DNA from 2 places in the Vibrio sp. TH_r3 genome. Region 2 is predicted to be linked to the other one. Evidence: riboswitches for the same ligand, from Rfam matches in the RefSeq annotation. Region 2 holds a riboswitch; the other holds the start of a gene.
The links. A riboswitch is a leader RNA that binds a small molecule or an ion and turns the genes downstream of it on or off. The one in region 2 is predicted to bind lysine.
Positions count from the first base shown of each region.

Region 1: another riboswitch for lysine. It lies ahead of lysC (lysine-sensitive aspartokinase 3); the one in region 2 lies ahead of R3X26_RS05710 (Na+/H+ antiporter NhaC family protein).

Region 1 is NZ_JAWMPW010000026.1:25,351-41,354, forward strand. It holds gene R3X26_RS16220 (Maf family protein) at 1-520, opposite strand, end outside; gene mreD (rod shape-determining protein MreD) at 534-1,004, opposite strand; gene mreC (rod shape-determining protein MreC) at 1,012-1,920, opposite strand; gene R3X26_RS16235 (rod shape-determining protein) at 1,954-2,997, opposite strand; gene csrD (RNase E specificity factor CsrD) at 3,218-5,206, opposite strand; gene R3X26_RS16245 (single-stranded DNA-binding protein) at 5,810-6,361, opposite strand; gene R3X26_RS16250 (response regulator transcription factor) at 6,659-7,297, shown strand; gene galU (UTP--glucose-1-phosphate uridylyltransferase GalU) at 7,424-8,299, shown strand; gene uvrA (excinuclease ABC subunit UvrA) at 8,507-11,365, shown strand; gene R3X26_RS16265 (PglL family O-oligosaccharyltransferase) at 11,529-13,301, shown strand; lysine riboswitch at 13,490-13,668, shown strand; gene lysC (lysine-sensitive aspartokinase 3) at 13,765-15,117, shown strand; gene metH (methionine synthase) at 15,267-16,004, opposite strand, start outside.
Region 2 is NZ_JAWMPW010000004.1:41,681-57,684, reverse strand. It holds gene R3X26_RS05720 (inosine/guanosine kinase) at 1-530, shown strand, start outside; gene R3X26_RS05715 (H-NS family nucleoid-associated regulatory protein) at 693-1,103, opposite strand; lysine riboswitch at 1,496-1,674, shown strand; gene R3X26_RS05710 (Na+/H+ antiporter NhaC family protein) at 1,766-3,349, shown strand; His leader region at 3,459-3,586, shown strand; gene hisG (ATP phosphoribosyltransferase) at 3,676-4,572, shown strand; gene hisD (histidinol dehydrogenase) at 4,576-5,889, shown strand; gene hisC (histidinol-phosphate transaminase) at 5,893-6,936, shown strand; gene hisB (bifunctional histidinol-phosphatase/imidazoleglycerol-phosphate dehydratase HisB) at 7,043-8,116, shown strand; gene hisH (imidazole glycerol phosphate synthase subunit HisH) at 8,164-8,784, shown strand; gene hisA (1-(5-phosphoribosyl)-5-[(5-phosphoribosylamino)methylideneamino]imidazole-4-carboxamide isomerase) at 8,854-9,591, shown strand; gene hisF (imidazole glycerol phosphate synthase subunit HisF) at 9,573-10,346, shown strand; gene hisIE (bifunctional phosphoribosyl-AMP cyclohydrolase/phosphoribosyl-ATP diphosphatase HisIE) at 10,343-10,981, shown strand; gene R3X26_RS05665 (YchJ family protein) at 11,126-11,578, opposite strand; gene R3X26_RS05660 (EAL and HDOD domain-containing protein) at 11,647-12,864, opposite strand; gene lpxH (UDP-2,3-diacylglucosamine diphosphatase) at 12,981-13,712, opposite strand; gene R3X26_RS05650 (peptidylprolyl isomerase) at 13,873-14,370, opposite strand; gene cysS (cysteine--tRNA ligase) at 14,541-15,923, shown strand.

The sequences.
Region 1 (16,004 bases), on a different contig from region 2:
CGTAGTAGCTTCCTTCTATACGTGAGACAAATCGCCCACCTAAACCTTGAATCCCGTAGCTGCCAGCTTTATCGCATGGTTCGCCTGTTTGCCAGTATTGCTCTATTTCTTCTTCAGTCAAAACCTTAAACCATACATCCGTTACTACTACATTCGATTTGATTTTATTTTTATGTAATACGGTAACAGCGGTTAAAACTTGATGTTTTCTTCCTGACAAGGCCAACAGCATTCTTTTTGAATCTTGTAAATCTATCGGCTTCTCTAATACTTGCTCTTCTAGTACTACAACGGTATCAGACCCTAAAACTATTTCATTGCCGTCAGTTAGTTGAGATCCAATTATTAATTCAGCACCAGCTTTTGCTTTTTGATACGACAATCTTAAAACATAATCTTTGGCTGATTCTTTCTCTTGTCGGCACTCTTCAATATCAGGCAAAACAACATCGAAGGTGTACCCTGCTTGTTGCAATAATTCACTTCGGCGTGGAGAGCCAGATGCAAGATAAAGTTTCATTATTCTATGCTCTTTATTTGATATACCAATGTCGACGAACTCTTCTTAGTAATAAAAACAACCAAGGCCATAAAATACAATTAATTAAGCCAGACCACAGCAACATAGGATTAAACGTTACATCTTGAATAAGATACTCTCCGCCAAATTCTAAGAATTTGGCAAAAATGCTAACCACACCGATAAAAATGGCTTGCTGCCATAGCGCCATATTACGCAAAACTAAGAAATTAACTGCTACAACAAAAACAGCAGTCGCCATAACAATACCGCGAATACCTAAAGTTGAACCTAGCAGCAGATCCCATATCAATCCAAGAACTAACCCTGTACCAACATTTACTCGATGAGGAAGCGCGAGTACCCAATAAAAAGTTACTAACAATAGCCACGATGGACGAAATAAATCCAAACCGCCCGGCCAAGGAATAGTCTGTAATATTAGAGCAACAAGAAATGTGAACCAAATAACCGATTTACCCATAAAAAAATTACTCACTACTGGTTATTTCTTGGTCAAAATGTTGACCGCCGTTTGACGTGATATCATTGCTCGATGAAAGGACTTGTTGCTGCCTATTTTCATTTGGCCATACCAATAATAAATATCGTAACCGATCAAATGCGACCACTGGACTTGCTTCAATTTTGGCAAACTGACGACTATTATCATTATCAACAGCAGAAACATAGGCTACAGGATACCCCTCTGGATACAAGCCCCCCAAACCTGAACTAACTAATAAATCTCCAACTTGAATATCAGTACTCAAAGAAATATGTTCTAAATAAATCGAATTAAGATCGCCACTTCCTGAGGCAATAACTCGAATATCATTACGAACAACTTGTACCGGAATTGAATTACTCGAATCAACAAGCAAAAGGACTCTAGAATTGTGTGCAGCAACAAAGGTCACTTGACCTACAATACCATTTTCATTGATAACAGGCTGACCAACATACACTCCGTCAGTATGTCCCTTATCTATCACAACTTGATGGCGATAATGAGATGAATCGACTGCCATCACCTCTGTTACCACTTTTTTCTCATCTCGTATAAAGGGGGAACCGAGTAGTTTACGTAAGCGCTTATTTTCTTCTTGATATTGACTCAATAAACCTAAGTCACTCTTTAACAGTAACACTTCGCGTTTAAGAGAAGCATTACTCGCGATCAGTTGTTGCCTTGAATTAAATCTTTCATAAATACCATCAAACATCGTTCTCGGTAAATCTGCTGCATATTGGATGGGAGCGACAGCACTATTGAGTATGTATCGAACGGGGGCGAAAGTATCAAGACGACTATCAGCCAACATTAAGCTGGCTGATAGTGTTATTGCGAAGAATAGGCGCAATTGCAGAGAAGGGCCTCTGCCAAATATTGGTTTCATTACATTTTACCCATTCGTACCGGACAAATGGACTTATTCTTCACTGAACAGGTCACCACCATGCATATCAATCATTTCAAGCGCTTTACCACCCCCACGAGCAACACAAGTGAGGGGATCTTCAGCAATAACAACTGGAATACCAGTTTCTTCCATTAGCAGACGATCGATATCTTTTAGCAAAGCCCCCCCTCCTGTTAATACCATTCCATTTTCGGAAATATCCGCAGCGAGTTCTGGAGGACATTGCTCGAGTGCAACCATGACGGCAGAAACTATACCGGTGAGTGGTTCTTGAAGTGCTTCCAAGATTTCATTTGAATTAAGAGTAAAACTACGAGGAACCCCTTCCGCCAGATTACGTCCACGAACTTCAATTTCAGCCACATCATCACCAGGGTAAGCAGAACCGATGACATGTTTAATTTTTTCTGCGGTCGCTTCGCCAATCAAACTACCATAGTTACGACGAACGTAGTTTATAATAGCCTCATCAAAACGGTCACCACCGATACGTACCGATGAAGAATAAACCACATCGTTTAGTGAAATAACCGCGACTTCTGTTGTACCACCGCCAATATCAATAACCATAGAACCGGTTGGTTCTGATACTCTTAAGCCAGCACCAATCGCTGCAGCCATAGGTTCATCAATCAAATAAACCTCACGAGCTCCTGCGCCTAAAGCTGACTCCCGAATCGCTCTACGCTCAACTTGTGTTGAACCACAAGGGACACATACCAACACTCTAGGGCTTGGCTTGAGCACGCTGTTATCATGCACTTGTTTAATAAAGTGCTGTAACATTTTTTCCGTCACATAGAAATCGGCAATAACGCCATCTTTCATAGGACGAATAGCTGAAATAGAACCAGGAGTACGCCCCAGCATTTGCTTGGCTTCATGGCCAACGGCCGCCACGCTTTTTGCTGTACCAGCACGTTTTTGACTGATTGCGACTACTGAAGGTTCATCAAGAACAATTCCTTGCCCTTTGACATAAATTAAAGTGTTTGCGGTACCCAGATCAATTGATAGGTCATTTGAAAACATACCACGAAGTTTCTTAAACATATTCTTCGCTCATTTGCGTAACATTAGAAGACAAAAATTGCACTAAATGTACCAATGCATTGCCATTACAGCAAGGTATTGCGGCATAAACATGGGATTAATCTCTATTTTTCTCATCTGAGCCTGATTTACACCCTATTTTACAGGCGAATTAGCTTTAAAATACTTACACTGCCACAAGTCACTCCAAAAGATCATAGGTGACCCTGCATTTTTACTTTCAATATTTTTTGCGCCAGCGATTTCTACCACCCACTTGTACTTTAGGTGCTTCTGGCTTAGGAATGAATTGCTTTTCGGCCTGAAACATTCTTCCTTGTCCTCCATCAACGCCTAATTCAAGTAAACAGTTCCAATCTTTAACCTGTTCCACTCCAACTGCTATAACGCGTGTTTTCGTTCCTTCACATGCTCCAATTAAACTTCTTATGAATAACTGATTCTCTTGCCTTTTATCGATGTTTTTCACTAAGCTTCGGTGTAATTTTAAATAATTAACATCGAGTTCTTCAATGTAATGTGTGCTGGTTATTGTGCGTCCAGCCTGCTCAACAATAACCACGCATTCTAAGGCCGAAAGCATTCGAATAACGGGACGAATATAATCTATATTATCCACTAACTGGCCTTCGACAAATTCAAAGCTCAATTTACGACGAGTTGCAGCGGTTAATTGCAATAATTCATCTCTCATCCATCTAAGGTTAGCCTTATCTTTAAAAGATTGGACATGCAAGTTTATGGAATAGTGCGAACTAAAAGTTCGGCCTTTAAGATAGGTTAAAATCGTTTTAACTACGATTTGGTCCATGTAAGATTGATAACCAACCTGTTCAATAGCTGACATGAATCTTGATGCTTTAAGGATACTGACACCATCATCTATTCGAGCAAAAAGTTCATTATGTAACAAGGTGCTTTTATTTAATGACGCATCATATAAATAACACGGCTGCTCAAAAATCAATACTTTTCCATTAGCAAAAGACTTATCGAATAATGTACGCCACCTTACTGTGCCTCGCTGATCAACAACCACTTGCTTTTTATCAAATCGGCTCCAATTATTAATGCCTTGTAATTGAGCACTTTTTAGCGCCGTTTCCATCTCATTGACGATTTGACCTACACGCTCACCTTCTGAGTACATCGTGATCCCTACATGACACCAATTATCTTGGTCCATAGAATCTAGTGTTGGCATTTTCTCTAACTGTCGCACGCATTGATTGGCAAGAACGGAAATGTCTTTATTATTTTGATGAGGGATTAAAACAGAAAATTCATTTTCATCGTATCTAGAAAATACAAAATCTGGGAAACGCTGAACAACACTTGAAATCACGTTAGCAACTTCAACGATAAATTCATCGCACCTTTGCTTGTCTATTTTTTCGCTAACTTTATCCCAATCGTAAATTCGAAATAATAATACAGCCCCTGTCGCGCCACTTTCTTGTAGAGCAGACTCTAATTTAGAAAAGAACAACACTCTATTAGCCGATCCAGTCAGTTGATCTAAAAAAGTATGGCTACGGATAAAGGTATCGAAACGACTTCGTTCCAACCGTGCTTCTCGTAGCTCAGCAATTAAAACATCCAGAGCCTCACTGGTTGTATATGGCCACTCCTGATCATCGCCTTTAGCATATTGCGACATTCTTCCAGCAAGAATCATTCTTCCACGCTCCTCTAAAAGTTCTGATCCTTTTAGTTGTATTTTCAACCAACTAACTCCTTGAAATAAAAAGAACAAAACTAGAGCAATGGCTAATGACACCGAGGATAACGCACTAAAAGAGTGACTTTGTTCTAAATACGGTGATAAGGCTTTAATAGTAATCGAAAATTCAGGGTTACTTAGTAATGGATAGGATTTTTCATACAAATTCAGGCCATCTATTTCAATGGTAGCGTCGGCATAGCTATAGATAACATCATCGGCAGAAAATAATGTTAACTCAACAATATTATTTGCTTGAGATAGCAGTGGTAGCCATCGTTCAATACTATTGAGATTGTTATCTGTTTCTAATGATTGATCAATTACCGAGACAATCCCTTCAACCTGTTGGTTAAAGTATTCTTGCCCAATGTTTTTAAAAGTAAGAGTGCCACCCACAAACAAAATAAACATCGCCCCAATGACGATGATAGTGACAAAAGCAGTAAGCCTGGTACTTAACTTAAGAGTCGGGGTATAACGCATGAATAGTAAAATCCTTTTAACTATTTAATTTTAGTCCCTTATATTAGGCCGTTCCTTGATAACTAGCCGCTATTGGATAGAGTTGAATCTATTGTTCAATCCTTGATAAATAATACCCTTAAACTCAACCAATAACTGTGCCTAAAGTAAATAATGCAACGTTAGGCTATAAATAGATAGAAAATAAATGATCTGTTTTCTTTTTGATAATAGGCAAAAAAAGCGCATATAGAAAATATAGAAAGTTCACTTTATCTGCATTCGGTCGATATAGTGAGATGTTTTAGTCCGACTTAAATGCCCTGCTAAATGACTCTTTCTTTCACTCCAATCCAGACAACATTTACACAAAAGCCTTTTTGCCCTTGCTAAATCAATTAAAATCCACACCTAACTTATTAAAGTTAAATTGCCCTTTTTCCGTTAATTTAACATGCTCGTTAACTTCTTTTTATCCAGTTATTGCTAATTAGAGCATCAAGTAATTTGCACATAAATAATATAAATATTGATTGAAAATACACATTTTTTTGTTAACAAACAAAAGAAAGCCGCTAATAGCGGCTTCTAATGTACTTTCAACACTTTTAATTTATATAAGATCTAGAACGGTATATCGTCATCAAAATCCATTGGTGGTTCGTTGTATTGAGGTTGCGACTGTTGAGGTGCTTGTTGTGGCGCTCTTTGAGCTGGAGCTTGTTGCGGCGGTGTTTGAGCTTGTTGCACAGGTTGCTGAGGTTGCCCCCAATTGCTCTGCTGTTGAGCTGGTTGTCCACCACCCATAGCTTGAGTGCCTCCTTGACGACCCCCTAACATTTGCATGACACCATTAAAACCTTGAACCACAACTTCAGTCGTATAGCGATCTTGGCCACTCTGATCTTGCCATTTACGCGTTTGAAGCTGGCCTTCAATATACACTTGTGAACCTTTACGTAGGTATTCACCAGCAACTTCTGCCAACTTGCCAAATAGAGCAACTCTATGCCACTCGGTTTTCTCTCTTTGCTCACCTGTTGCTTTATCTCTCCAGCTTTCTGATGTAGCAATAGTAATATTCGCCACAGCACTGCCACTAGGCATATAACGAACTTCTGGATCGCCACCCAAGTTGCCAACCAAAATTACTTTGTTTATTCCACGGCTCGCCATGATCTGCTCCGTCTAAGTGTTCATCAAAATATAAGGCGACAAGAATACCATGAACGTTGATAGTCTCAACCTTTCTTACTCTCAAAACTAATCTAGAGTATGGAATAAAGAAAAACGAACCAACATAATTAGCTTTAACTCTTTCGGGTTACTCCACATTTCAATGAAAGACACCTCGTAATTCTTTCTTAATAAATCAATGTGATACGCATAAATCAACACCTCAAAAAAATACACCATGACACAGAATGAGTAGCTAAGATAAGGTGAAAAACAATTCCATTTGATAAAGAAAGCATGATGAAAAATAACATCAACGTGATTTGTGTCAAAAATACCAGTACTTACTCTGAATGCCTTCTAAGATATTTAAAGAAACGCCGAACTATTAACTATCAGGTCGTCACTAGTGACGATATAGAACAGTTGTCCTTAGATAAAGAAAGCTGTTTGTATTTTATCGAATTCAATAACGCTGTCATGTTATATAAACAAATTGAAAGGCTTACAGGATTGAACCAACAGTGCTTTATTATTGTTTATGATGCCCCGATCAACATACGCACTTCAACACTAATACCATTGGGTCGCCTTAAAGGATACTTTTTCTCGGACATATCTAATAAACAATTTCTATCTGGAATAGAGGCTATATTTTCAGGGAAAAATCAGTTGCCAAAAAATATTTCGTCTCAATTAATTGAATACTATCAATCTTTGATTGTTCGTTTTAATCAACCATACAGCACTGAGCTCACTCCAAGAGAAATTGTTGTTTTGGAGTATCTACGCTCGGGCCTATCTAACAACAAACTAGCAGATGAACTTTTTATCAGCGAACATACTGTTAAATCTCATCTGTATAAAATTTTCAAAAAGCTAAGTGTTTCTAATAGAACTCAAGCGATAGCTTGGGCTCATCGATACCTTCCTTAAGTCGTCAAGCTCAATCTGAATTTTTTCCAACTATTGAGACTGTACCAGCCAATAATACGCAATTGTCATATTGCTATGGTATTCTATGACCAATAATAACGAAAATCATTCTGTAAAGGATTATCTATGATAAAAAAATGTCTTTTCCCGGCAGCTGGCTACGGTACACGCTTTTTACCTGCAACAAAATCTATGCCCAAAGAGATGATGCCAGTAGTCAATAAACCTCTGATTGAATATGGTGTTGATGAAGCAATTGAAGCAGGGTTAGATGGCATGTGTATTGTCACTGGTCGCGGAAAAAATACCCTAATCGACCACTTTGATAAAAACTATGAGCTTGAACAGCAAATTAATGGGACCAATAAAGAAGAGTTGCTTGGTGATATTCGTAGAATCATGGAATCAGCTAATTTTACTTATATCAGACAACGAGAAATGAAAGGCCTTGGTCATGCAATACTAACCGGTAAACAATTAATCGGTGATGCACCATTCGCAGTCGTTCTTGCTGATGACCTTTGTGTTAATGAAGAAGGTCAAGGGGTATTGTCACAAATGGTTGCCCTGTATAAACAGTTCCGCTGTTCAATCGTTGCAGTACAAGAAGTGCCAAAAGAAGACATTCATAAGTACGGGGTCATCTCTGGCGAAATGATAAAAGATGATATATTTCGTGTTGATGACATGGTTGAAAAACCTGAGCCAGGTACCGAGCCAAGTAACTTAGCGATTATCGGTCGTTATATTTTAACTCCAGACATTTTTGATATCATTGAAAATACTAATCCAGGGAAAGGTGGTGAAATACAAATCACTGATGCACTTTTACAACAAGCTAAATCAGGATGTGTGCTAGCTTATAAATTTAAAGGTCGCCGTTTCGATTGTGGAAGCGTTGATGGTTATATTGAAGCAACCAATTATTGTTACGAAAATCAATATCAGAAAAACGAACAAAAAGTAGAATTGGATAAACACACAACTGAAAAAACTAAGTAACTAAGTAACTAAGTAACTAAGTAACTAAGTAACTAAGTAACTAAGTAACTAAGTAACTAAGTAACTAAGTAACCTAACCATAAAGAAAATGCTGCCAACTAGGCAGCATTTTCTTTATTTACTTTAACTGTTTTTTTATACAGTAATCATTGCAGATAATTTTGACTGTGCGATACTTGAAAAATTGCAAGTAAAACGAGCAGAATAATGGATAAGATAGAAGTCCGCGGGGCGAGAACCCATAACCTTAAGAACATCAATTTAATTATTCCTAGAGATAAACTTACCGTTATCACGGGTTTATCTGGTTCAGGAAAATCCTCTTTAGCATTTGATACTCTTTATGCGGAAGGCCAACGACGGTACGTAGAATCGCTTTCAGCTTATGCTCGGCAGTTTCTCTCTTTGATGGAAAAACCGGATGTTGATCATATTGAAGGGCTATCACCCGCGATATCTATCGAACAAAAGTCTACTTCTCATAATCCCCGTTCAACGGTCGGAACCATTACCGAAGTTTATGACTATTTGCGTCTTCTTTACGCTCGGGTTGGCGAACCTCGCTGCCCTCTTCATCAGGTTCCACTTACAGCTCAAACCGTTAGCCAAATGGTAGATAAAGTTCTAGAACTCCCAGAAGGCTCTAAACTTATGTTACTTGCACCGGTAGTAAAAGAGCGTAAAGGCGAACACACTAAAACCTTGGAAAATTTAGCGGCACAAGGCTTTATTCGCGCCCGTATTGATGGCGAGACTTGCGATCTTTCCGATCCACCATCTTTGGAATTACATAAAAAACATACTATCGAAGTAGTCGTTGACCGCTTTAAGGTAAGAGATGATCTTCAGCAAAGATTAGCAGAGTCTTTTGAAACATCCTTGGAACTATCGGGTGGCATTGCCATCATTTGCTGGATGGATAAACAAGATAAACAAGATATTATTTTTTCAGCTAATTTTGCTTGTCCACACTGTGGTTATAGTATGCAAGAATTAGAGCCAAGGCTATTTTCTTTTAATAACCCAGCAGGTGCATGTCCAACTTGCGACGGTTTGGGAATACAACAATATTTTGATCCTAGTCGAGTCATTTTAGACGATACGCTCAGTGTCGCAGAAGGTGCAATAAAAGGATGGGATCAGAAAAATTATTACTATTTTCAAATGTTGAATTCATTAGCTGAACATTACCAATTTGACTTATTTTCGCCTTTTAATTCTTTACCAAAAAAAATCCAAGATACCATCTTAAAAGGATCTGGGAAAACTGAAATTGAATTCAAATATATCAATGACCGAGGCGATATACGCGTAAAACGGCATCCATTTGAAGGGATCTTAAATACATTAGAAAGGCGATATCGTGAGACTGAATCGAACTCGGTACGGGAAGATTTAGCCAAGTATATTTCAACTAAATCATGTACCAGCTGCAATGGCACACGGCTAAGAACCGAAGCTAGAAATGTATTTATAGAAAACACACCTTTGCCCGATATTGTAGAAATGAGTATTAGCGATGCAATGGCTTTTTTCTCAAACCTCTCATTAACCGGACAAAAAGCACAAATAGCTGAAAAGGTCATGAAAGAGATAGGAGATCGTCTAAACTTTCTCGTTAATGTCGGTCTTAATTATCTCAATCTTTCGAGAAGTGCAGAAACACTTTCAGGTGGAGAAGCACAGCGAATTAGATTAGCTAGCCAAATTGGTGCCGGCTTAGTTGGAGTAATGTATGTACTCGATGAGCCTTCTATTGGACTCCACCAGCGAGACAATGAACGCTTATTGAAAACCTTGACTCATTTACGAGATTTGGGCAACACCGTACTAGTTGTAGAGCATGATGAAGATGCAATGCGATCTGCAGACCATGTTATTGATATAGGCCCAGGGGCTGGCATCCATGGTGGTCATGTAGTAGCAGAAGGCACTATGCAACAAATTATTGATACACCAGAATCACTTACTGGTCAGTACCTTAGTGGTGTAAAAGAGATAAGTATTCCTCAAAAGAGAACGCCTAAAGATCCGAAAAAAACAGTCGAGCTTATTGGGGCTTCGGGTAACAATCTTAAAGAGGTAACCCTTTCATTGCCTGTCGGTTTATTTACTTGTATCACAGGTGTGTCTGGATCGGGTAAATCTACCTTAATTAACGATACCTTTTATAAAATCGCACAAACCTATCTAAATGGTGCGACAACCGTAGAGCCTGCTGCTTACAAAAAAATTAATGGTTTACAACACTTCGATAAAGTAATCGATATCAATCAGAGCCCTATAGGACGAACTCCTCGTTCAAACCCAGCCACCTACACAGGGATTTTCACACCAATTCGAGAATTGTTTGCAGGTACACAAGAAGCCCGTTCAAGAGGTTATAAACCAGGCCGATTTAGCTTTAATGTTCGCGGAGGACGTTGTGAAGCATGTCAGGGGGATGGTGTTATAAAAGTAGAAATGCATTTTCTTCCAGATGTTTATGTTCCGTGTGATATCTGTAAAGGAAAGCGTTATAACCGTGAAACGTTAGAAGTTCGCTACAAAGGAAAATCTATTGATGAGGTTCTACAGATGACGGTGGAGGATGCTAGAGAGTATTTTGCACCAGTTCCTGTTATTGCTAGAAAATTACAAACGTTGATCGATGTAGGTTTGTCTTATATCCGTTTGGGCCAAGCGGCTACAACACTGTCTGGAGGAGAAGCTCAAAGAGTGAAACTTGCCAAAGAGCTCTCTAAACGCGATACCGGTCAAACTCTTTATATATTAGACGAACCTACTACAGGCTTACATTTTCACGATATACAACAACTACTGACGGTATTACATAGGTTGAGAGATCATGGCAACACTGTAGTTGTTATTGAGCATAATTTAGATGTAGTAAAAACGGCTGATTGGGTCGTTGATCTTGGGCCAGAAGGTGGACAAGGTGGAGGTGAAATTATAGCTGAAGGAACACCAGAAGAGGTGGCTAAGGTAAAAGGATCGCATACTGCTAGATTCTTGAAACCAATGCTCAAAGCAAAAAAAAATAGTAATAGCGGTAACTTATCTTAATTTTGCAATCTCATTTGTCTTACTAAATTCGAAGCAGGGTTGCAAAATTTTTAATTGTTTCAACAAACACATAGCTAAAGTTAATCCTCTCTAGGTTGTAATAAGAAAAAAAGGTAAAGTATAAAAACGAGCTTTGCTCGTTTTTATACTTAGGGATGTAATAATGGCAATCATTCATCTTAGTGGTACAAAATTAGCGCCACGCAAAGCTAAAGCACCACTAAACCGAAAATTCATGTATTCAGTTGGCTTTGTCTTCCTCATAGCCATGCACTTATATATTCCTAATTTAGGTGGCGCAGGCTTAGCTCTTCCTTTTAATATTAGTACTTGGTTGTCACTGAGTTATGTTATTGCTATTGGTTTGTTCCATATGGCAAAAACTCGACAAGTACGTTATTCAAAACTTTCCATCGTTCTTTTTATTACTTGTATTTTTCTCACAATACCGATTTTTTATCCTTTACATAATGACTGGACCAGTTTCCTCCCTCGATTAATAGCTGTTTGGTCTGGATGGTTTTTTTTCTTAATACTTCAGCAGTTCCTTTTAAGTAATCAGCACAAGCAACGGTTACTTTGGTTTATTGTTATTGCAACAGCAATGCAAACTATATTGAGTTATTTGCAGTTATTTAGTTTATTGCCAAAAGACATTATTGGTTACAACGATTTCACTCAACTTCCATTTGGTGTTTTCCAACAATCCAGTGTTATGGTGAGTTTCCTATCAACGGGTGTCATTCTGTCTGGTTATCTGTTAGCAAGACAACAAAGAAAGTATGGTCAAAGAATCAGTCGCACTCTGTTTCTATATGTCTTACCTATTTTCACAGTGCCACAGCTGTTTTTACTTAGCCAAGGATTGGAATGGATTGGAGCCGCTATTGGTTTTCTCTTTGTAGTTGTTTATTTATATCGATTTTCTACTCCGCAAAGATTAGCTGGTTGGGTAGCGTTATCTGTTGCTGGTGCTGGATTAGGATTAATTTTATTTTCCACAATTGGAGGTTCAATATCCAATTCGGACACACCAGAAATATCCAAAACGATGTTATTCCCACAAACTATTGATATGCTTGTTGAAAAACCCTTTACAGGTTATGGCTATGGTCAAATTGAAACGGCATATGCATTATATACAGCGAGACAACATCAATTAAATCCTAATTACCCAGCAGGATACGGCCCTCTACAACATCCACAAAATGAAATTCTCTACTGGGGAATTGAGGGTGGAATTATTCCTATACTCGGTCTTATTTTTTCTTCCGCTATGGTGTTATTTAAAATCTATTCGGCCCGGAAAGGAACTCGATTAGCTATATTCAGTTTATTCATTCCAATCATTATTCATAGCCAGATAGGAATGCCTTTTTACTTATCAGCAATTCACTGGCTTATATTGATTATTCTGCTTTATTGGGTGGATCAAAGAACATCCAAATATCGAATCGTTTCATTTTCAACTATCAGCAGTATTGCTCTTAAAAATGTTGCGTTGATTGTACCTTTAGTGACCACGACTTGTATGGGATTAGCATTACAAGCTAATTTTACTTTGTATCGATTCGACAAGTCATATCCAAAAGATACCGCTATACTCTCACAAGTGATGGTTCCCTTCTCTGAGACAATTGAATTTAATTGGCAATTACGCAGTAATTTACTTAAACAAGGTCTAGTCAATAAAGACGAAGATTTAATTACCCAGTATATTAACTGGTCTGTTATCGCGATTAAAAATGCCCCAAAAGAAAAGTACTATCGACATTTAATTCTTGCTTATTTAGGCTTGGGAGAAATAAGTAAGGCTGAGCAAATCCGTTCGGAAGCAAGTTTTCTTTTCCCAAATAATGATTTTTCAATGTTAGATATTGAACCGATCATAAAACCAACGAAAACGGAACAAGATACGATAAACATCGACAAATAAAAGTTACGTGCTCTTTTTAGCTTAAAACATAAAAAGGTCGTGCGTTCGGTATAATTATCTATTTTAACAATTGACTTTTTCATAACAAAATCGTTCAATAAAAACCTCTAGTTTCTGGTGCTAGAACTTAGAGATATCATTTTATAGCGATGTAAAACGATATTGCCATTTAGAACAATATTTTACTTTATAACAGAAGAGGAGCATTGCCCAGGCAGCTGCTTTGTGGAGCCTCAACTCCAGTACAAAGCAATCAGGGGGAGCAATGCCGAGATGAAGATTCATTGAGTGTGAATATTCGTCGGTTGAGTAGGCTGAATCCTACCAATTGTCACCAAATTTCTTTTGGTGAAGAGCTTCTGAGGTCCGCATAGATAATTAATGCTTTTCCTCTGCTCTAGAAATCTCTCTTCAATATAACAAAAACAAACTGTTAATTTGACCATATACAGGGAGAAATGCCGTGAGCGCATTCAATGTAGCAAAATTTGGTGGAACAAGTGTTGCCAACTTCGAAGCCATGAGTCGTTGTGCCGAAATTATCGAGAATAATCCAAAAACCAAACTCCTCGTTAGTAGTGCTTGTTCTGGTGTAACCAATTTATTAGTAGAGCTTGCTAATGGTGTTCAAGACGATCAACGTCGCCAAACTATTATCAAACAACTTGAAGTAATTCATTATGCCATTACAGATCAACTTGCTGACCCAGATAAAACCAAACAAGCCGTCGCCTCATTATTAAAAAGTGTCGCGTCAGCAGCAGAAGCGGCCTCGTTTCAAAGCAGCGATAAGCTTACCGATCACATGGTCGCGTATGGTGAGCGTATGTCGACCCACATACTCACTCAAATATTAGTTGAACGAGGAGTAAATGCTGTTCGATTTAACATTCGCGAAATAATGAGAACCGATAGTTTTTTTGGTAAAGCAGAACCAGAACTAGGCACTATTTCAGAGCTCGCTAAAGAAAAACTCGTCCCTTTGTGTCAAAATCATGTTGTCGTCACTCAAGGCTTTATCGGTGCAGATAAAGAAGGAAATACCACAACATTTGGTCGAGGTGGAAGTGACTATAGCGCTGCACTTATCGCAGAGGCAGTAGCGGCTAAAGGCCTCGAAATTTGGACCGATGTTCCTGGAATTTATACAACCGATCCTAGAATTGCTGAAAAAGCCTCACCTATCGCTGAAATTAGTTTTAGTGAAGCCTCTGAAATGGCAAACTTTGGTGCCAAAATTCTACACCCTTCCACTTTAGTGCCCGCTCTTCGTCATGGCATCCCTGTATTTGTTGGCTCATCAAAAGCTCCAGAAAAAGGCGGAACTTGGATTCGGCAAGAGGTAGAGAGTTCCCCTCTATTTAGAGCTTTAGCATTGCGCAGTAATCAAACAATGGTTACGCTGCGTAGCCCAAATATGTTTCATGCTTATGGTTTTTTGGCTGAGGTCTTTAAAATTTTAGCCAAATACAAAATTTCTGTCGATCTCATTACTACATCAGAAGTGAGTGTTTCACTAACACTTGATCAAACCAATACCTCTGGTGGTGCGCCTGAACTACCGGCAGAAGTAAGAAAAGAATTGGAACAACTTTGTGTGGTAGAGGTTGAGCAAAACTTATGCTTGGTTGCTCTCATTGGCAATAATATGAGCCAATGTAAAGGCTATGCAAAAAAAGTATTTGGTACGTTAGAAGAGTTTAACTTGCGCATGATTTGCTATGGTGCAAGCCCACACAATTTATGTTTTTTAGTTCATTCAAATGACTCTAGAAAAGTCATTCAAAAATTACACCAAGAACTTTTTGAATGTTAGCGGTAAGTTTTTAAAATAATAGCCTCATACCGAGGTGTATTATGAAATGAGGTCAAGTACAACTTTATTTCTAGTGAGATAATCTTAAAAAAAGGCTTAGTTCTAACACTAAGCCTTTTCGTTCTCATTGCACTGGTTTAAATAAGAACTTAGTCTATATTTGGACCTAACCATTTTTCTGCTTCTAACACATCCCAGCCTTTTCTCTCTGCGTAATCTTCTACTTGGTCCTGTTGTATCTGAGCAATAGCAAAAAATCTAGAATCAGGGTGAGAAAAATACCAACCTGAAACTGACGCACCCGGCCACATAGCGTAACTTGAAGTCAACGACATACCAATTTTTTCCTCTACATCAAGAAGCTCCCACAGTGAGCCTTTTTCAGTATGCTCAGGACAAGCAGGATAACCAGGTGCAGGTCTGATTCCTTGGTATTTTTCTCGGATAAGATCTTCATTTGATAAATTTTCATCTGGCGCATACCCCCAAATTTCTGTACGCACTTTTTGATGTAAATATTCAGCAAACGCTTCAGCTAAACGGTCGGCGACCGCTTGAACCATGATAGCGTTGTAATCATCGCCTGCGGCTTTGTACTTATCGGCAAGCTCTCTTTCACCTATACCACCGGTAACAGCAAAACCACCAATCCAATCTTTTTTACCACTGGATTTAGGTGCAATGTAATCGCTTAAACAATAATTAAAGCCTTTCGGTTTTTCTGTCTGTTGGCGTAAATTATGAAGGACTTTTGCTACTTTAGTCCGAGATTCATCAGTATAAACTTCAATATCATCTCCAATACTGGCTGCAGGCAATAGCGCACAAATACCGCTGGCTTTAAGCAAACCTTCACGTTCAATTTTATCCAACCAAGCATTGGCATC
Region 2 (16,004 bases):
AAGCTTTAACTGAACTGTCAGATCCACTGCTAGCGGCAGATAAAGCATTAGAATGGGTGGATTTAGTATTATGTACTGCTGGTCCTGTTGGACTTTATATGGCTGGCTATACCGAAGATTCTGCTAAGCGGACAACTTCATTGCCATTATTGCCGGGTTCGATTGCAGAATTTAACCAATACGAATTCAGTCGCCCCAGTATTAAAGCTTCATGCGAGTCGCCGATCAAAGTCTATTCACATATAGCTCCTTATATGGGCGGTCCTGAAAAAATAAAGAATACCAATGGCGCTGGTGATGCTGCGCTGTCCGCTTTATTGCATGATATGGCTGCTAATCGGTATCATAAAGATAACGTGCCTAATTCGAGCAAACATCAATATCCTTACTTAACTTATTCTTCGTTTTCTCAAGTATGTAAATATGCTAATAGAGCTAGTTATGAAGTATTAGTGCAGCATTCTCCAAGATTATCTAGAGGCTTACCAGAAAAAGAAGATAGCTTAGAAGAAGCGTATTGGGAACGATAAACGTATATGTGTATTTATTTATAGGAATGATTAGAGCTCCATACGGAGCTCTAATTATATTCAGCTGGCAGACTCATATTATTTAACTTGAAGGGTTAACATTATAAAATTAACAAACTAAATTTATATGCTTCAAGTTTCTTAATATCAGAGTCTTCTATTTTAAATTAAGAAGTCGTCAAGCGATTTGCCTGCATCTAGCTGGGTTTGGATTGATGAAGGTGTTCTACCTTGACCCGTCCAAGTTTTTTCTTCGCCTGTTGCAGCATCAATATATTTATATTTTGCAGGGCGTGGTTCACGTTTTTTACGTGGTTTGCTCTTAGTTTCGCCAGACAGTGCTGAAATTAAATCTTCAACATCAATTCCATCTTTTGCTATCATCTGTGCGTATTCAGCTAATTTAGCTTCTCTTTCTGCTAATGCTGCTTTCTCTTCTTCTGCAGCTGCACGACGCTCTTCAACCACGATTGTTAATTTCTCTAAGGCTTCTTCAAGTTGCTCAAACGTTAATTCACGAGCAAAAGCGCGCAAACTGCGAATATTTAGCAATGTTTTTGTAAGTTCTGACATGTGTATTACCATCTGATTATTATTAAACGTTGTAATGATAACAGTCAATTTTAATTATACAAATTATTTTAATTAAAATATTATATTTAATCTGATATTTTATTAAATATAAATGTTAATTCCATTTGTATTCTTTAGATATAAAACTATAGAATTGTATTAATTTATAATCCTACTAAATGGTTTTCGATAATAATTATTCTAATGTATAGTTTATAAGAAATACATTGTTGTTTCATTCAATGTATTGTGCAATCTTATGCGCATTTCTATTGCTTTGTGGCTGTTTATTAGAACTTTGATCTTGCAAATGGCTTATGAATCCGTACAATCCTGCCAAACTTATTCGGTATGGCAGTTTATGAATTTTTTATTCATAGTTATTAACTGAGTACCGAGGTAGAGGCGCAATAACTATCAGTACATTCTATTGGGGTGATGCCATTGAATAGTTTAGAAAGGAGTTGTTGCCGAAGTACGTATGTTTATCGAGCCACGTACTGGGGTTGTATTTAAAAAATATAACACTGCCATAGTCCTTTTATTTTAACTATGGAGCGCTACTGTAGATTGGAGGAATTATTTTTCTCTTTTACTTACTATTAACATATGTCGTTGTTAATTTTGCAGTAGATCTCTAGCCAATTTGGTTTTTGCAGATCATGAACTTAGTCGATTTTTCTTTTTCTCCTTTATCTTTACTGCCTCCTTTATTAGCTCTCGGGCTTGCTATTTTGACGCGCCGTGTACTTATTTCTTTAGGCGTGGGCATTATAGTCGGGGCTGTCCTATTAGCTGGTTATTCGCTACCTAATTCACTTCACTATATTGCTACAACAGTGAAAGGTGTCGCTATAGACGATGGTGAGCTTAATACTTGGAATATGAGTATCGTCGCTTTCTTGTTGTTACTTGGAATGATGACCGCAATACTCACGTTATCAGGAGGAACTCGAGCTTTTGCTTTATGGGCTCAAACCAAGATTAAAAGCAAACGAGGTGCTAAATTACTAGCGGCATTTTTAGGCGTATTCATTTTCGTAGATGATTACTTTAATAGCCTAGCTGTTGGTGCAATTTCACGTCCTGTTACTGACCGTTACAATATTTCACGAGCCAAGCTTGCTTATATTTTAGATTCTACTGCTGCCCCTATGTGTGTGTTAATGCCAGCCTCTAGTTGGGGAGCGTATATAATGACAATCATCAGTGGTATTTTAGTTACCCATGGTTTAACTGAATATTCCGCACTGGGTGCCTATTTACGTTTAGTTCCGATGAATTTTTATGCGGTCTTCGCACTGTTAATGGTTTTTGCTGTTGCATGGTTCCAATTAGATATTGGTAGTATGAAACAACATGAGTTGAATTCATCTAAAAATAGTTCGGCTCCTGAGGGACAAGAAAATAATGCTGAATATGAAGCATCTGACGATTTAAATATTGCTGAAAGTGAATACGGAAAAGTTTCAGATTTAGTGCTACCTATTGTATTTCTAATATTAGCAACCATCGGTTCGATGTTATTAACCGGTGGTCAAGCACTAGCAATTGTCGGAGAAAAATTTACGGTATTGGGTGCTTTTGAAAATACTGATGTAGGGACTTCGTTAGTCTATGGAGGACTAACTGGTCTAATTGTTGCTTTAATTACCGTAATAAAACAGAAACTTTCTATATTAGATATTGGCAAAACCGTTTGGATTGGTGCTAAATCAATGTTTAGTGCAATTTTAATATTAGTTTTTGCTTGGTCTATTGGTTCGGTTATAGGCGACCTGAAAACAGGTGTTTATTTATCTTCATTGATTCAGGGTAATATTAGCGCTCATTGGTTACCTGTCATTCTATTTTTATTATCTGGCGTAATGGCTTTCTCGACAGGAACGTCTTGGGGAACATTTGGAATTATGTTACCCATTGCTGGGGATATGGCCGCGGTAACAGATTTAACCTTGATGCTACCCATGTTAAGTGCCGTTTTAGCTGGGTCGGTATTTGGTGACCACTGTTCACCTATTTCAGATACAACTATTTTGTCCTCTACTGGTGCGCGCTGTAATCATATTGATCATGTTGCTACGCAATTGCCATACGCTATAAGTGTTGCTTTAGTCTCTTGTATTGGTTTCATTATGTTAGGATTTACTAATTCGGTTATTACTTCCTTTACTGTCACTTTTGTTGCATTTATCTTAGTTTGTTTCATTTTGTCGATAATATCTCGTTCGACAAAGTTACAGTGAAAAAATAGCTAAAAAAAACGAATTTTTGGTTGAATATTTTACTGAGCTTAGTTAGTGTGTTCATAAGCTAAAGGAGCGACACAATTATGCGCAAATTTATAATGAACATTCATCACCATCATCACCCTGAGTAGTCTTTCGGGCGATGTGCGCATACCCGGGAGATTATTACTCCCGGAGGTCAAATCAGACAAAGATTCGAACCCTCGGGAATTTAAATTCCGAGGGTTTTTTTTGGTTTAGATACATTAAGCAGCAAGCTTAACGATGATATAAAATATAATTTAGAAAATTTGAAATAACGAATTTAGACAGGGAATAGAGAAATGCAAACACAGCGATTAAGAATTGCCATCCAAAAGAAAGGCCGCTTGAGTAAAGAGTGCCAAAATCTACTAAAAAAATGTGGTGTTAAATTTAATTTAATCGGCGAACGCCTTGTTGTTCATGCTGAAAATATGCCAATTGATCTTTTATTGGTACGTGATGACGATATCCCTGGCTTAGTAATGGACGGGGTCGTTGATTTGGGGTTCATTGGCGAGAATGAGTTGGAAGAAGTTCGCCTAGATCGTGTTGCATTGAATGAACCGAGTGAATTTGTTGCTTTGCGCCGTTTGGACTTTGGTGGTTGCCGTTTGTCTATTGCAGTAAACAAAGACGATGAGTACAACGGCCCACAAGACTTAAATGGTAAGCGTATTGCAACGACTTATCCTCACCTTTTGAAAGCATTTATGGATCAACAAGGTATTGAGTTTAGTACTTGTAACTTGCAAGGTTCTGTAGAAGTTGCCCCTCGAGCAGGACTGGCTGATGCCATTGCAGATTTAGTTTCAACCGGCGCAACATTGGAAGCGAATGGGCTGAAAGAAGCCGAAGTAATTTTCCGTTCGAAAGCAACTTTGATTCAACGCGCAGGTGACTTTGAGCTTGATAAACAAAATCTAATCAATAAGCTTTTAACGCGCATGCAAGGTGTGATTCAAGCTAAAGAATCTAAATACATTATGTTGCACGCACCAACAGAGCAACTAGAAGCGATAAAAGCGCTGTTACCTGGCGCAGAAGATCCAACCGTTCTTCCTTTGGCTGCCGAGAAAAATCGCGTGGCGGTTCATTTAGTCAGTACTGAGAATCTTTTTTGGGAAACAATGGAGCAACTAAAAGCGTTAGGTGCGAGTTCTATTCTTGTTCTTCCTATCGAAAAAATGATGGAGTAAGCGATGAAAACTGTTGTCTGGCAATCTTTAAGTGAATCTCAGCAAGACTCGGTATTGCAGCGACCTGCGATAACTGAAGGTGCGAATATTACATCTGCAGTTGAACAGGTTATAGCTCAAGTTCGTGCCGAAGGTGATACAGCCTTGTTGCAACTGACGCAAAAATTTGACGGTGTGACACCAGAATCTATTCGCGTTTCAAACCAAGAAATAGAGGCAGCTAGTGATCGTCTTTCACAAAAAATGAAAGAGGCACTACAACAAGCGTATAATAATATTTCTGTGTTTCATAAAGCACAGAAGCCGCAACCGCTTAAAGTAGAAACTCAAACAGGTGTGGTTTGTGAACAAATAACTCGGCCAATAAATAAAGTTGGGTTATATATTCCCGGTGGAAGTGCACCATTGCCTTCTACTGTGCTTATGTTAGGTGTTCCGTCACAGATAGCAGGGTGTCGTAAAGTGGTACTTTGTTCTCCGCCACCAATCGCCGATGAGATCCTTTACGTTGCTAAGCTGTGCAACATCGATGAAGTATATAATGTGGGTGGTGGCCAAGCGATTGCCGCAATGGCTTACGGAACAGAAACGGTCTCAAAAGTTGAAAAAATATTTGGCCCTGGTAATGCCTATGTGACGGAAGCTAAACGCCAAGTCAGCAACGATTTTCGTGGTGCCGCAATTGATATGCCAGCGGGGCCTTCTGAAGTATTGGTTATTGCCGACGAAAGTGCTAATCCAGAGTTTGTTGCTGCCGATTTACTTAGTCAGGCTGAACACGGTCCAGATTCACAAGTTATCTTACTGACACCTTCTGCGATCATTGCAGATAAAGTCGCAGACGCAGTTCAGGCTCAGTTAAAGCGGTTGTCTCGTGCTGACATTGCGCAACAAGCATTAGCTTCTAGTATTATCGTGATTGCTGATTCTATTCCACAATGTGTGTCTATTTCTAATGCTTACGGCCCAGAACACCTAATTGTGCAAACTCGCAATCCACGAGAATTATTACCATTGTTAGATAATGCTGGATCAATTTTCCTTGGTGATTGGTCTCCGGAGTCGGCTGGAGATTATGCTTCTGGAACCAATCACGTGTTACCAACATATGGATACACGAGAACCTATTCAAGTCTAGGGTTAGCCGATTTTTCTAAGCGTATGACAGTACAAGAGCTCACTGCGGATGGTTTAAAAGGACTGGCTCCAACGGTGGTGACAATGGCGGAAGCTGAAGGGTTAGATGCGCATAAACGCGCTGTTACTGTTCGTATAGAAGAGCTTGCTCGTACAGATGCCTTAGCGAAAGGAGAGTAGTTAATGGAAAAACTCGCTCGAAAACAAGTCCAGCAGCTTACTCCTTACCTATCAGCAAGAAGAATAGGGGGAAGCGGTGATGTGTGGTTAAATGCCAATGAATCACCATTTGATAATCAATATAAAACCACGTTTGATAAACTCAACCGTTACAGTAGTTGTCAGCCGACTGAATTGATTGAAGCTTATGCGTCTTATGCTGGCGTTTCCGCTCAACAAGTACTTACTTCCCGCGGTGCGGATGAAGGGATTGAGTTATTGATTCGGGCATTCTGTGAGCCAGGTGAAGACGCGATACTGTATTGTCCTCCTACTTACGGGATGTACGCTATTAGTGCTGAAACGATAGGTGTTGAACGAAAAATAGTCCCTTCTAAATCGGACTGGCAGTTAGATCTTGAGTCGATAAAAGCCAATCTCGATGGCGTTAAATTGGTTTTTGTCTGTAGTCCGAATAACCCGACCGGCAACCTAATTGATCGCCAAGATATTATTGCTTTGTTGGAAATGACTAAAAACAAGGCGATTGTTGTTATGGATGAAGCGTACATCGATTTTTGTCCAGAAGCATCGACGAAAGGTTTGCTGGCGGAGTACGAAAACCTGGCTATTTTGCGTACCTTATCAAAAGCGTTTGCTTTAGCAGGATTAAGATGTGGGTTCACCTTAGCTAATAAATCCATTATCGATGTTTTACTAAAAGTTATTGCACCATACCCTGTTCCGATCCCAGTCGCTGATATCGCTTGTCAGGCACTATCTTCAGCAGGCTTACAAAGAGCACGAGCTCAAGTCGAGGAACTCAATAAAAACAGAGCCTATTTGGCCGAACAGCTCTCAAGTATTGATGAGGTAAAGGTTTTTGAAGGCTGGGGCAACTACCTTTTAATTCAATTTCCTAATGGCGATGATATATTTAAAAGCGCATGGGATAATGGCATTATTTTGCGTAATTCGCCTATTAAGGATTGCATTCGTATTAGTGTTGGCAGTAAGCAAGAGTGCCAAACAACCGCCAATTTTATAAAAAAGCAATTGCAAGGCTAGAAGATTGTTACAACACTACAAAACAGTTACAACACTAGTTAATTTAATATAGAACCAGTTACAGATTAAGCATAGTCGACAGCACGCACGGTATAAGGAAAGTTAAGTGAGCAACCAACAAAAAATTCTATTTATTGACCGCGATGGTACATTAATCGTCGAACCACCTATCGACTTTCAAGTTGACCGCCTAGATAAATTAAAACTAGAACCGTATGTTATTCCTAGCCTGCTTGCGCTACAAGATGCTGGATACCGATTGGTTATGGTGACGAATCAAGATGGTTTAGGTACAGAAAGTTATCCGCAAGAAGAGTTCGATGCTCCACATAATATGATGATGGAAATCTTTGAATCTCAAGGTGTTAAGTTTGATGATGTGTTACTTTGCCCACATTTTGAAGCAGATAATTGTACTTGCCGTAAACCTAAATTAGGTATGGTTAAGGACTATCTCAAAGATGGCAAAGTGGACTTTCAAACGTCCGTGGTCATTGGTGACCGTGAGACGGATCTACAACTAGCGGAAAACATGGCCATTCGTGGTATTCAATATCATCCGGAAAAAATGGGTTGGCCGCAAATCTTACGTGATTTAACTGTAAAAGAACGCACCGCAAAAGTGGTGAGAACGACTAAAGAAACCGATATATCTGTTGCTGTTAATTTAGATGTTCAAGGCGGAAATAAAATTTCAACTGGCCTCGGTTTTTTCGACCATATGCTCGATCAAATCGCGACTCATGGCGCGTTTCAGCTGCAAGTTAATGTGGATGGTGATTTGCACATTGATGACCATCACTCAGTTGAAGATACGGCCTTGGCCTTAGGCCAAGCACTGAAAGAAGCGCTTGGTGATAAACGCGGTATTGGTCGATTTGGCTTTAGCCTGCCAATGGACGAATGCTTAGCACAATGCGCATTAGATCTCTCTGGACGTCCTTTCCTTAAATTTGAAGCAAAGTTTGGTCGTGAAGTGGTTGGTGATCTTTCTACTGAAATGGTGGAACACTTTTTCCGCTCATTAACTGACACTCTTGCGTGTACGTTGCACTTGTCGTCGGCAGGTCATAATGATCACCATATTATCGAAAGTTTGTTCAAAGCATTTGGACGTACACTTCGTCAAGCGATTAAAGTTGAAGGTAATGAAATGCCAAGTAGTAAAGGTGTTTTGTGATGGTAAGTTCTGCAATACGGTGCTCAGAATTAGAGAGGGAAGCAACGATGACTCAAAATCAGAAAGTTGTCATTATTGATACTGGTTGTGCCAATGTTTCATCGGTTAAATTTGCCATTGAGCGTTTAGGCTACAAAGTTAGCATTTCTAAAGACCCTGAGGTGGTATTGGCGGCAGATAAGCTGTTTTTACCCGGCGTAGGTACGGCAAGTGAAGCAATGAAGAACCTTGCCGAACGTGATTTGATTGAATTAGTTAAAAAAGTACACAAGCCGCTACTTGGTATCTGTTTAGGTATGCAATTACTCGGTAAACTTTCTTATGAAAAAGGTTCAAATGGTAATGAAGCCGTATCATGTTTAGGTCTGTGCGAAGGTGAAGTCCGTTTAATGGAAACAGGTGATTTACCGTTGCCACATATGGGTTGGAATACGGTTACTGCAAACGAAGGTAACCCATTATTTGCTGGTATTGAAAAAGACGAATACTTTTACTTTGTGCACAGCTATGCGATGCCTGTCGATGCCAATACAATAGCATCGTGCGATTACGGTAACCCTTTTACTGCTGCTGTACAAAACGGCAACTACTACGGTGTTCAGTTCCACCCAGAACGTTCCAGTAAAGCAGGTTCTCGTTTAATTAAGAACTTTTTAGAGCTCGTTTAGGCACAAATTATGGCTCAACTGAGATGACTTGTGTTTCAGTTGACCGCAAAAGAATAAAAGGATTCAGTAGTGATTATTCCAGCACTCGATTTAATTGAAGGCCAAGTGGTTCGCTTATTTCAAGGCGATTATGGCCAAGTTACAGAATATAAAGTTAATCCAGCAGAGCAATTCGACCTTTACCATAAAGCTGGCGCAGATTGGCTGCATTTAGTGGATCTTACCGGTGCTAAAGATATTAAGGCACGTCAACTCGATCTTATTGCTAGCTTGTTAGCGAGTACCCCAGCTAAAGTACAAATTGGTGGTGGAGTAAGAACCGAACAAGACGTTATAGGATTGCTAAATGCCGGTGCAGAACGTGTTGTAGTCGGTTCTACCGCGGTTAAGCAACCTGAATTGGTAAAAGGTTGGATGGAAAAGTATGGTGCAGAAAAAATTGTACTGGCGCTGGATATTAATATTAATGACAAAGGCGAACGAAAAGTAGCCATTTCGGGTTGGCAAGAAGACTCTGGTGTCACAATTGAAGCGTTAATTGAGGATTATCTGACGGTTGGCTTACAACACGTTTTGTGTACTGATATTTCAAGAGATGGAACATTGACCGGTTCCAATGTAGAGCTTTATGTTGACCTTTGTAAGCTGTATCCACAAGTACAATTTCAGTCATCTGGTGGAATTGGTAGCCTAGCGGATATTGAAGCTCTTAAAGGTTGTGGTGTTGCCGGTGTGATTGTTGGCCGCGCGTTGTTAGATGGTAAATTTACCGCAGAGGAGGCTTTCCAATGTTGGCAAAGCGAATAATTCCTTGTCTTGATGTCCGTGATGGTCAAGTAGTTAAAGGTGTTCAATTTCGTAATCACGAAATCATTGGTGATATCGTTCCTCTTGCCCAGCGTTATGCTGAAGAAGGCGCAGACGAATTGGTGTTTTATGATATTACGGCCTCTTCTGATGGCCGAGTGGTGGATAAAAGTTGGGTAGCGAGAGTCGCGGAAGTTATTGATATCCCGTTTTGCGTTGCTGGTGGTATTAAATCGGCACAGGATGCGTCGCGTATTTTGGAGTTTGGGGCAGATAAAGTCTCAATCAACTCACCAGCGTTAGCGAACCCTCAATTGATTACTGATCTGGCCGATAAATTCGGCGTACAGTGTATCGTGGTGGGTATTGACTCTTATTTTGATGCAGAAACTGGTAAGTATCAGGTTTATCAGTTTACCGGTGATGAACAACGTACTAAAGCCACTCAATGGGAAACACGTGATTGGGTACAAGAAGTGCAAAAACGTGGCGCGGGTGAAATAGTGCTCAATATGATGAACCAAGATGGCGTGCGTAATGGTTATGATCTTGAGCAGTTAAATATGGTGCGCGAAGTGTGTCATGTTCCTTTAATTGCTTCTGGAGGAGCAGGCGCTATGGAGCACTTTGCTGAAGCGTATAAAAAGACCAATGTAGACGGTGCGCTTGCGGCATCGGTTTTCCACAAACAAGTCATTAATATTGGCGAACTTAAACAATACTTAAAACAACAAGGAGTGGAAACACGTTTATGAGCACTGCAGTAGAAAATAATAACGTGAGCTTAGTTGATAGAATTGATTGGGATAAAGTAGATGGTTTAATACCTGCCATTGTACAAGACTTTCAATCTAGCCAAGTGCTCATGATGGGCTATATGAACGCCGAGGCGCTTAACAAAACCTTGCAAACTGAGAAGGTAACGTTTTTCTCTCGTACTAAAGCGCGTCTTTGGACCAAAGGTGAAACGTCTGGTAATGTCTTGCAACTAAAAAATATCTCTTTAGATTGCGATAATGACACCTTGTTGGTGCTGGTTAATCCGATTGGGCCAACATGTCACACTGGAACCACAACCTGTTTCGATGGCGATAAGCAAGAAGTATCTCAATTGGTGTGGCTTCACCAACTTGAAACTCTGCTGGCCGAACGAAAAAATGCCGATCCAGATTCCTCTTATACAGCCAGTTTGTACGCCCGTGGTACCAAACGTATTTCGCAGAAAGTGGGCGAAGAAGGGGTTGAAGTTGCGCTTGCGGCAACGTCGGGCGATAAGGCGGAATTAGTCTGTGAATCAGCCGATTTGATCTATCACTTGTTTGTTTTATTGCAAGACCAAGGTTTATCAATGAATGATGTGATTAATAAGCTAAAAGAAAGACATAAGTAAGTTGTTTGTTTTTTGAAGCTAAAATCCCCGCATAAGGCGGGGATTTTTATATCAACCAATAGTTTTTATATCAACCAATAACTTTTACATCTACCAATAAGTACTAAATAACCAAGAAGTAGTAGATAACCAAGGCCGCTAACGCTAAGCGCAACACTTTTTGTATTTTTTGCCGCTACCGCATAAACAAGGATCATTACGACCTATTTTTTGTACTGGAAAGTGGCCATCTAGATAATACCAATGTCCCTTTTCTTTAATAAAGCGGGAACGCTCATGCATATATTGTTCGGAGAGTGCTTCAATATAGTAGGCTTTAAATTCGACAATACCAGTGCTTCCATCAGGTTCAGGCGCTGCAATTATCTCTAAGCGCTGCCAATTGAGTTGAACAGAATCGGTAATACCTTGTCGATCGTTGTGCGCATTGCAACTGGGGTGATATGTATCGACGATAAAATCAATATTCTTTACGATGTGAGCGGAATACCGAGCTCGCATTAATTGCTCTGGCCTAACTGCCATCGCATGATTATCATGCACTTTTTTACAGCAACTATTATAGTTATTATTGCTTCCACAAGGGCATAAGGTCATACAAACATCCTTTTTAGTCGCCATAAATATTTTTGGGTTGGTCATGCTATCTTTAGGTACTGAGCAGTCTAAATATCAGACACGCCAAATAGTTCTTCAGTCCACTCTATTGACTGTTGGTAGTATCCGACCAACTGATCTTCATCTAGGTTCAATTTAGTCTGCAATGTGTGGGCTGTTTCCCAATCGGCTGATTCATAAGCCGTTACCATAGTAAGAATGTCGCCTAACACGCCTTTACGTTCTAGCAGCGCCGATTTAATCGCCTGATCAATTGGAATTGAGTGCACAATCAATTCAAGTGGTTGGTCTAGTAAAGAGTCTAATAACGAAAACATCCCCGTTAAGAAAGCTTGGCTACGTTGGTTTGGACCACAAGCAGTTTGTGATATCAACTCACAAAATCTTGCACGTTGTATTGACAGTGAATAGAGAGATTCAGGTTTGTCTCTATCGCTGGAAGCAACCGCAACAAGAGAAACAAACTTTCTAAGTTTCTGTTCACCTAAGTAAGCCAAAGCTTGGTGAAATGATTGAATAGGTGAAGAGAGCAAAGACGACGAATTAACATAACGCAGTAATTTATAAGAGAGTGTCACATCACCAGTAATAATGTGCTCTACCTCTCGGTAATCCACTTCGTCAGCGGCTATCACTTTACATAATTGCACAATAGTTAAAAAAGATGGCTCGATAGACTTTTTTTGGATTATTTCTGGTTTACTAAAAAAATAGCCTTGAAAATAGTGGAAGCCAGCTTGAACTGCTTTTTGATATTCTTGATGGCTCTCTACTTTTTCGGCTAAAAATTCTATTTTTGAACCTTCTAACTTCTGGATGAATTTTTGAGCTTTTTCAATGGGTACGATTTGAATATCAAACTTAATCAAATGAATATGTGGTAGGAAGCGTCGCCACTCTGGACTAGGTACAAAATCATCTAACGCGATCTTATATCCTTTCTTTTCTAAACAAATAATTGCTTTAAGTAACAGGTCAGTAGGTTGGCAATCTTCTAATATTTCAACAACAATTTTCTCTTTTGGGAACAGGCCAGGAATTTGGTTGATTAAACTGCGATAGGGAAAATTAACAAAGGCTAATTTATCACCAATGACACTGTAATCATCGCCTAAAAATTGGTCCGAGAGTAGGCGATTAGTGGCTTTTTCTGGTTCGATTTCAGGAAAGGTGTTTTTGGGACCGTCTCTAAAAAGAAGTTCGTAAGCAACCGTATTTTTATTTATGTCTAGTATTGGTTGGCGAGCAACGTACGAATATTTCATATAAGCGTTAATTCCAATCTATCAAACTGCGTTAGTAAGATTAAGCAAGATTAGTTATGTTTTGTAATATAACATCATTGAAACTGTTTTTTTCTAAAGTGTTATTATTATTTGTTTTAGTTTGTATAAGTCTCATTTTCGAATGAAAATGATGTTTTATCAAGCTTTAATATTGAACTTTGTGCATACCAGTCACCGAGAACGATTCTGGTGCATCTATTTTGGCCTTCAATATTAAAATGATGAATATTAGGTCGGTGAGTATGACCGTGAATCATTAGATTACACTGATATTGTTCTAGGACTGATTCAACCTCTTGTTGATTCACATCCATTATATCAAGAGATTTCTCTTGCTTGTCTTGACCAATATCAGACTGAACTTTAGAGACAATTTTCTTTTTTATAAATAATGGTAAGCGATTGTAAACCCACTGTAACCAAGGTTGGTGTACTTTTTCTCGGTAGGCTTGGTATTTCACATCATCGGTACAGAGCGTATCACCATGCAAAATAACCGCTTTCTGCCCATATAGATCAATTAAGGTTACATCATCAAGTATTTGCATACCTGTCTCTTGTTCGAAGCGTTTCCCTACTAAGAAATCTCGATTGCCTCTAATGAAATAACAAGGAACACCTGCTTGAGTTAGGGTTTTAAATTCATTTTTGATTGATTGATTAAAATCGCTTCTGTCATCGTCACCTACCCAAAATTCGAATAAATCCCCAAGTACGTATAAAGCGTCAGCGTTGATGGCTTGTGTCGCCATGAATTGTTTAAAGCTCTTAGTAATGTCGGGTCGTGAAGGGGTAAGGTGTAAATCTGATATAAATAAAGTCGTCATAGTAATAAGTTATTAAGAGCGAAATAAGGCATTAACAACGCAATAAGCCACTAATGGTCAGTTTGAGCGGTCAACGGTAGCAACAGGTAGCAGAGAAAATTAACCCACAGTAAGCAAGCTAGATAAATAAGGGAGCTTTAAATCGCTCCCTAACTAACTTTTACTCTTCAGTAATTGTTGTGCTAGTAATGACAACTTCTTCTAGAGGCACATCTTGGTGCATACCCATCGAGCCGGTGCTTACTGCTTTAATTTTGTTTACTATTTCCATACCGTCAACAACATGAGCAAATACACAATAGCCCCAGCCATCCATGCTTTCAGATTTAAAATCTAGGAAAGTATTGTTGTTAACATTGATGAAAAATTGTGAGCTTGCAGAATGAGGTTCCATCGTACGAGCCATCGCTAGTGTGCCGACACTATTGCTTAAGCCATTGTTGGCTTCATTTTTGATTGAGGCGCGAGTGGCTTTCTCTTTTAAGCCAGATGTCATGCCACCACCTTGAATCATAAACCCATCAATTACTCGGTGGAAAAGAGTATTGTCGTAAAAACCATCGCGACAATATTGCAGAAAGTTCGCGCTAGTTTCTGGTGCTTTCTCTTCGTTTAACTGAACTGTAATATCACCGAAATTAGTGTGAAGGATGATCATGGTTTAAACCCTTTTTAGATTGTATTGTTTGCAAGTGTGAATTCTAGCTTATCACAGCCGCTAAGCAAATTATTCTGATTTTATTTGACCGCATAAAAACGGTTACCTATTCAAATCGGAATTGATATACTCACCATCAATTTTATTTTCATAAAGACCAGATAAAGATTATGTTAAAAATATACAACACACTCACGCGTCAAAAAGAAGAATTTAAACCAATCACCGCTGGAAAAATTGGCATGTATGTGTGTGGGGTAACCATTTATGATCTTTGTCATATCGGCCATGGACGTACCTTTGTTTCATTCGATGTGGTTTCTCGTTATCTTCGATTTTTGGGTTACGATCTGAATTTTGTCAGAAATATCACAGATATAGACGATAAAATTATCAAACGTGCCGCTGAAAATGGTGAAAGTTGTGAAGAGTTAACGGAGCGACTGATTGAAGAAATGTATCAAGATTTTGATGCGCTTAATATGAAACGCCCAGACATAGAACCTAGAGCGACACACTTTATCGCTGAAATAATCGATTTAGTTGAGCGATTAATTGAGCGTGGATTTGCTTATGTCGCAAGCAATGGCGATGTGATGTTTGAAGTGAAAAAATTTGAACAATATGGTCAATTGTCAAAACAAGATTTGGACCAACTACAAGCCGGTGCGCGAGTAGATATAGATAGCGCCAAGCGTAGTCCGCTCGATTTTGTGGTATGGAAAATGTCTAAACCAGGCGAGCCTACTTGGTCATCTCCGTGGGGAGACGGTCGTCCAGGGTGGCACATTGAATGTTCGGCGATGAATTCGGCTATATTAGGTAACCATTTTGATATCCATGGTGGTGGTTCAGATCTGCAATTTCCACATCATGAAAATGAAATTGCTCAATCATGTTGTGCGCATGATACAAAGTATGTCAATACTTGGATGCATAGTGGCATGGTGATGATTGACCAAGAGAAAATGTCTAAATCCTTGGGTAACTTTTTTACCATTAGAGACGTGTTGCAACATTACGATGCCGAAACGGTGCGCTATTTCTTAATGTCAGGCCACTATCGCAGTCAACTTAATTACAGCGAAGATAATCTTAATCAAGCACGTTCAGCCTTAGAGCGCTTATACACAGCGTTACGTGGGTTAGATAGAGATGCCGTGCCAGATACCAAAAGTGACTATGTGCGTCGCTTTACCGATGCAATGAATGACGATTTTAATACTCCAGAAGCGTATTCAGTTTTGTTTGATATGGCGCGAGAAGTCAATCGCCTTAAAACAGAAGATTTAGCTGCTGCGTCAAAACTTGGTGCCTTAATGCGTGAACTTGCTGATGTTATCGGGATTCTGTATCAAGACCCGGATACTTTTTTACAAGGCGATTTAAGCAACAATGATGAAGTGTCCGAGATAGAAGCACTAATTAAGTTACGCAACGATTCTCGTGCTTCTAAAGATTGGGCCAACGCTGATTTAGCGCGTAACAAGTTAACTGAAATGGGTATTATCTTAGAAGATGGTCCTGAAGGGACAACGTGGCGCAAAGGTTAATGCGTATTATATAACTTAATAAATAAACCGTTATAGCCGCTATATTGAATTTTATGTTCGATGTGAAAAACCTTAGGATAT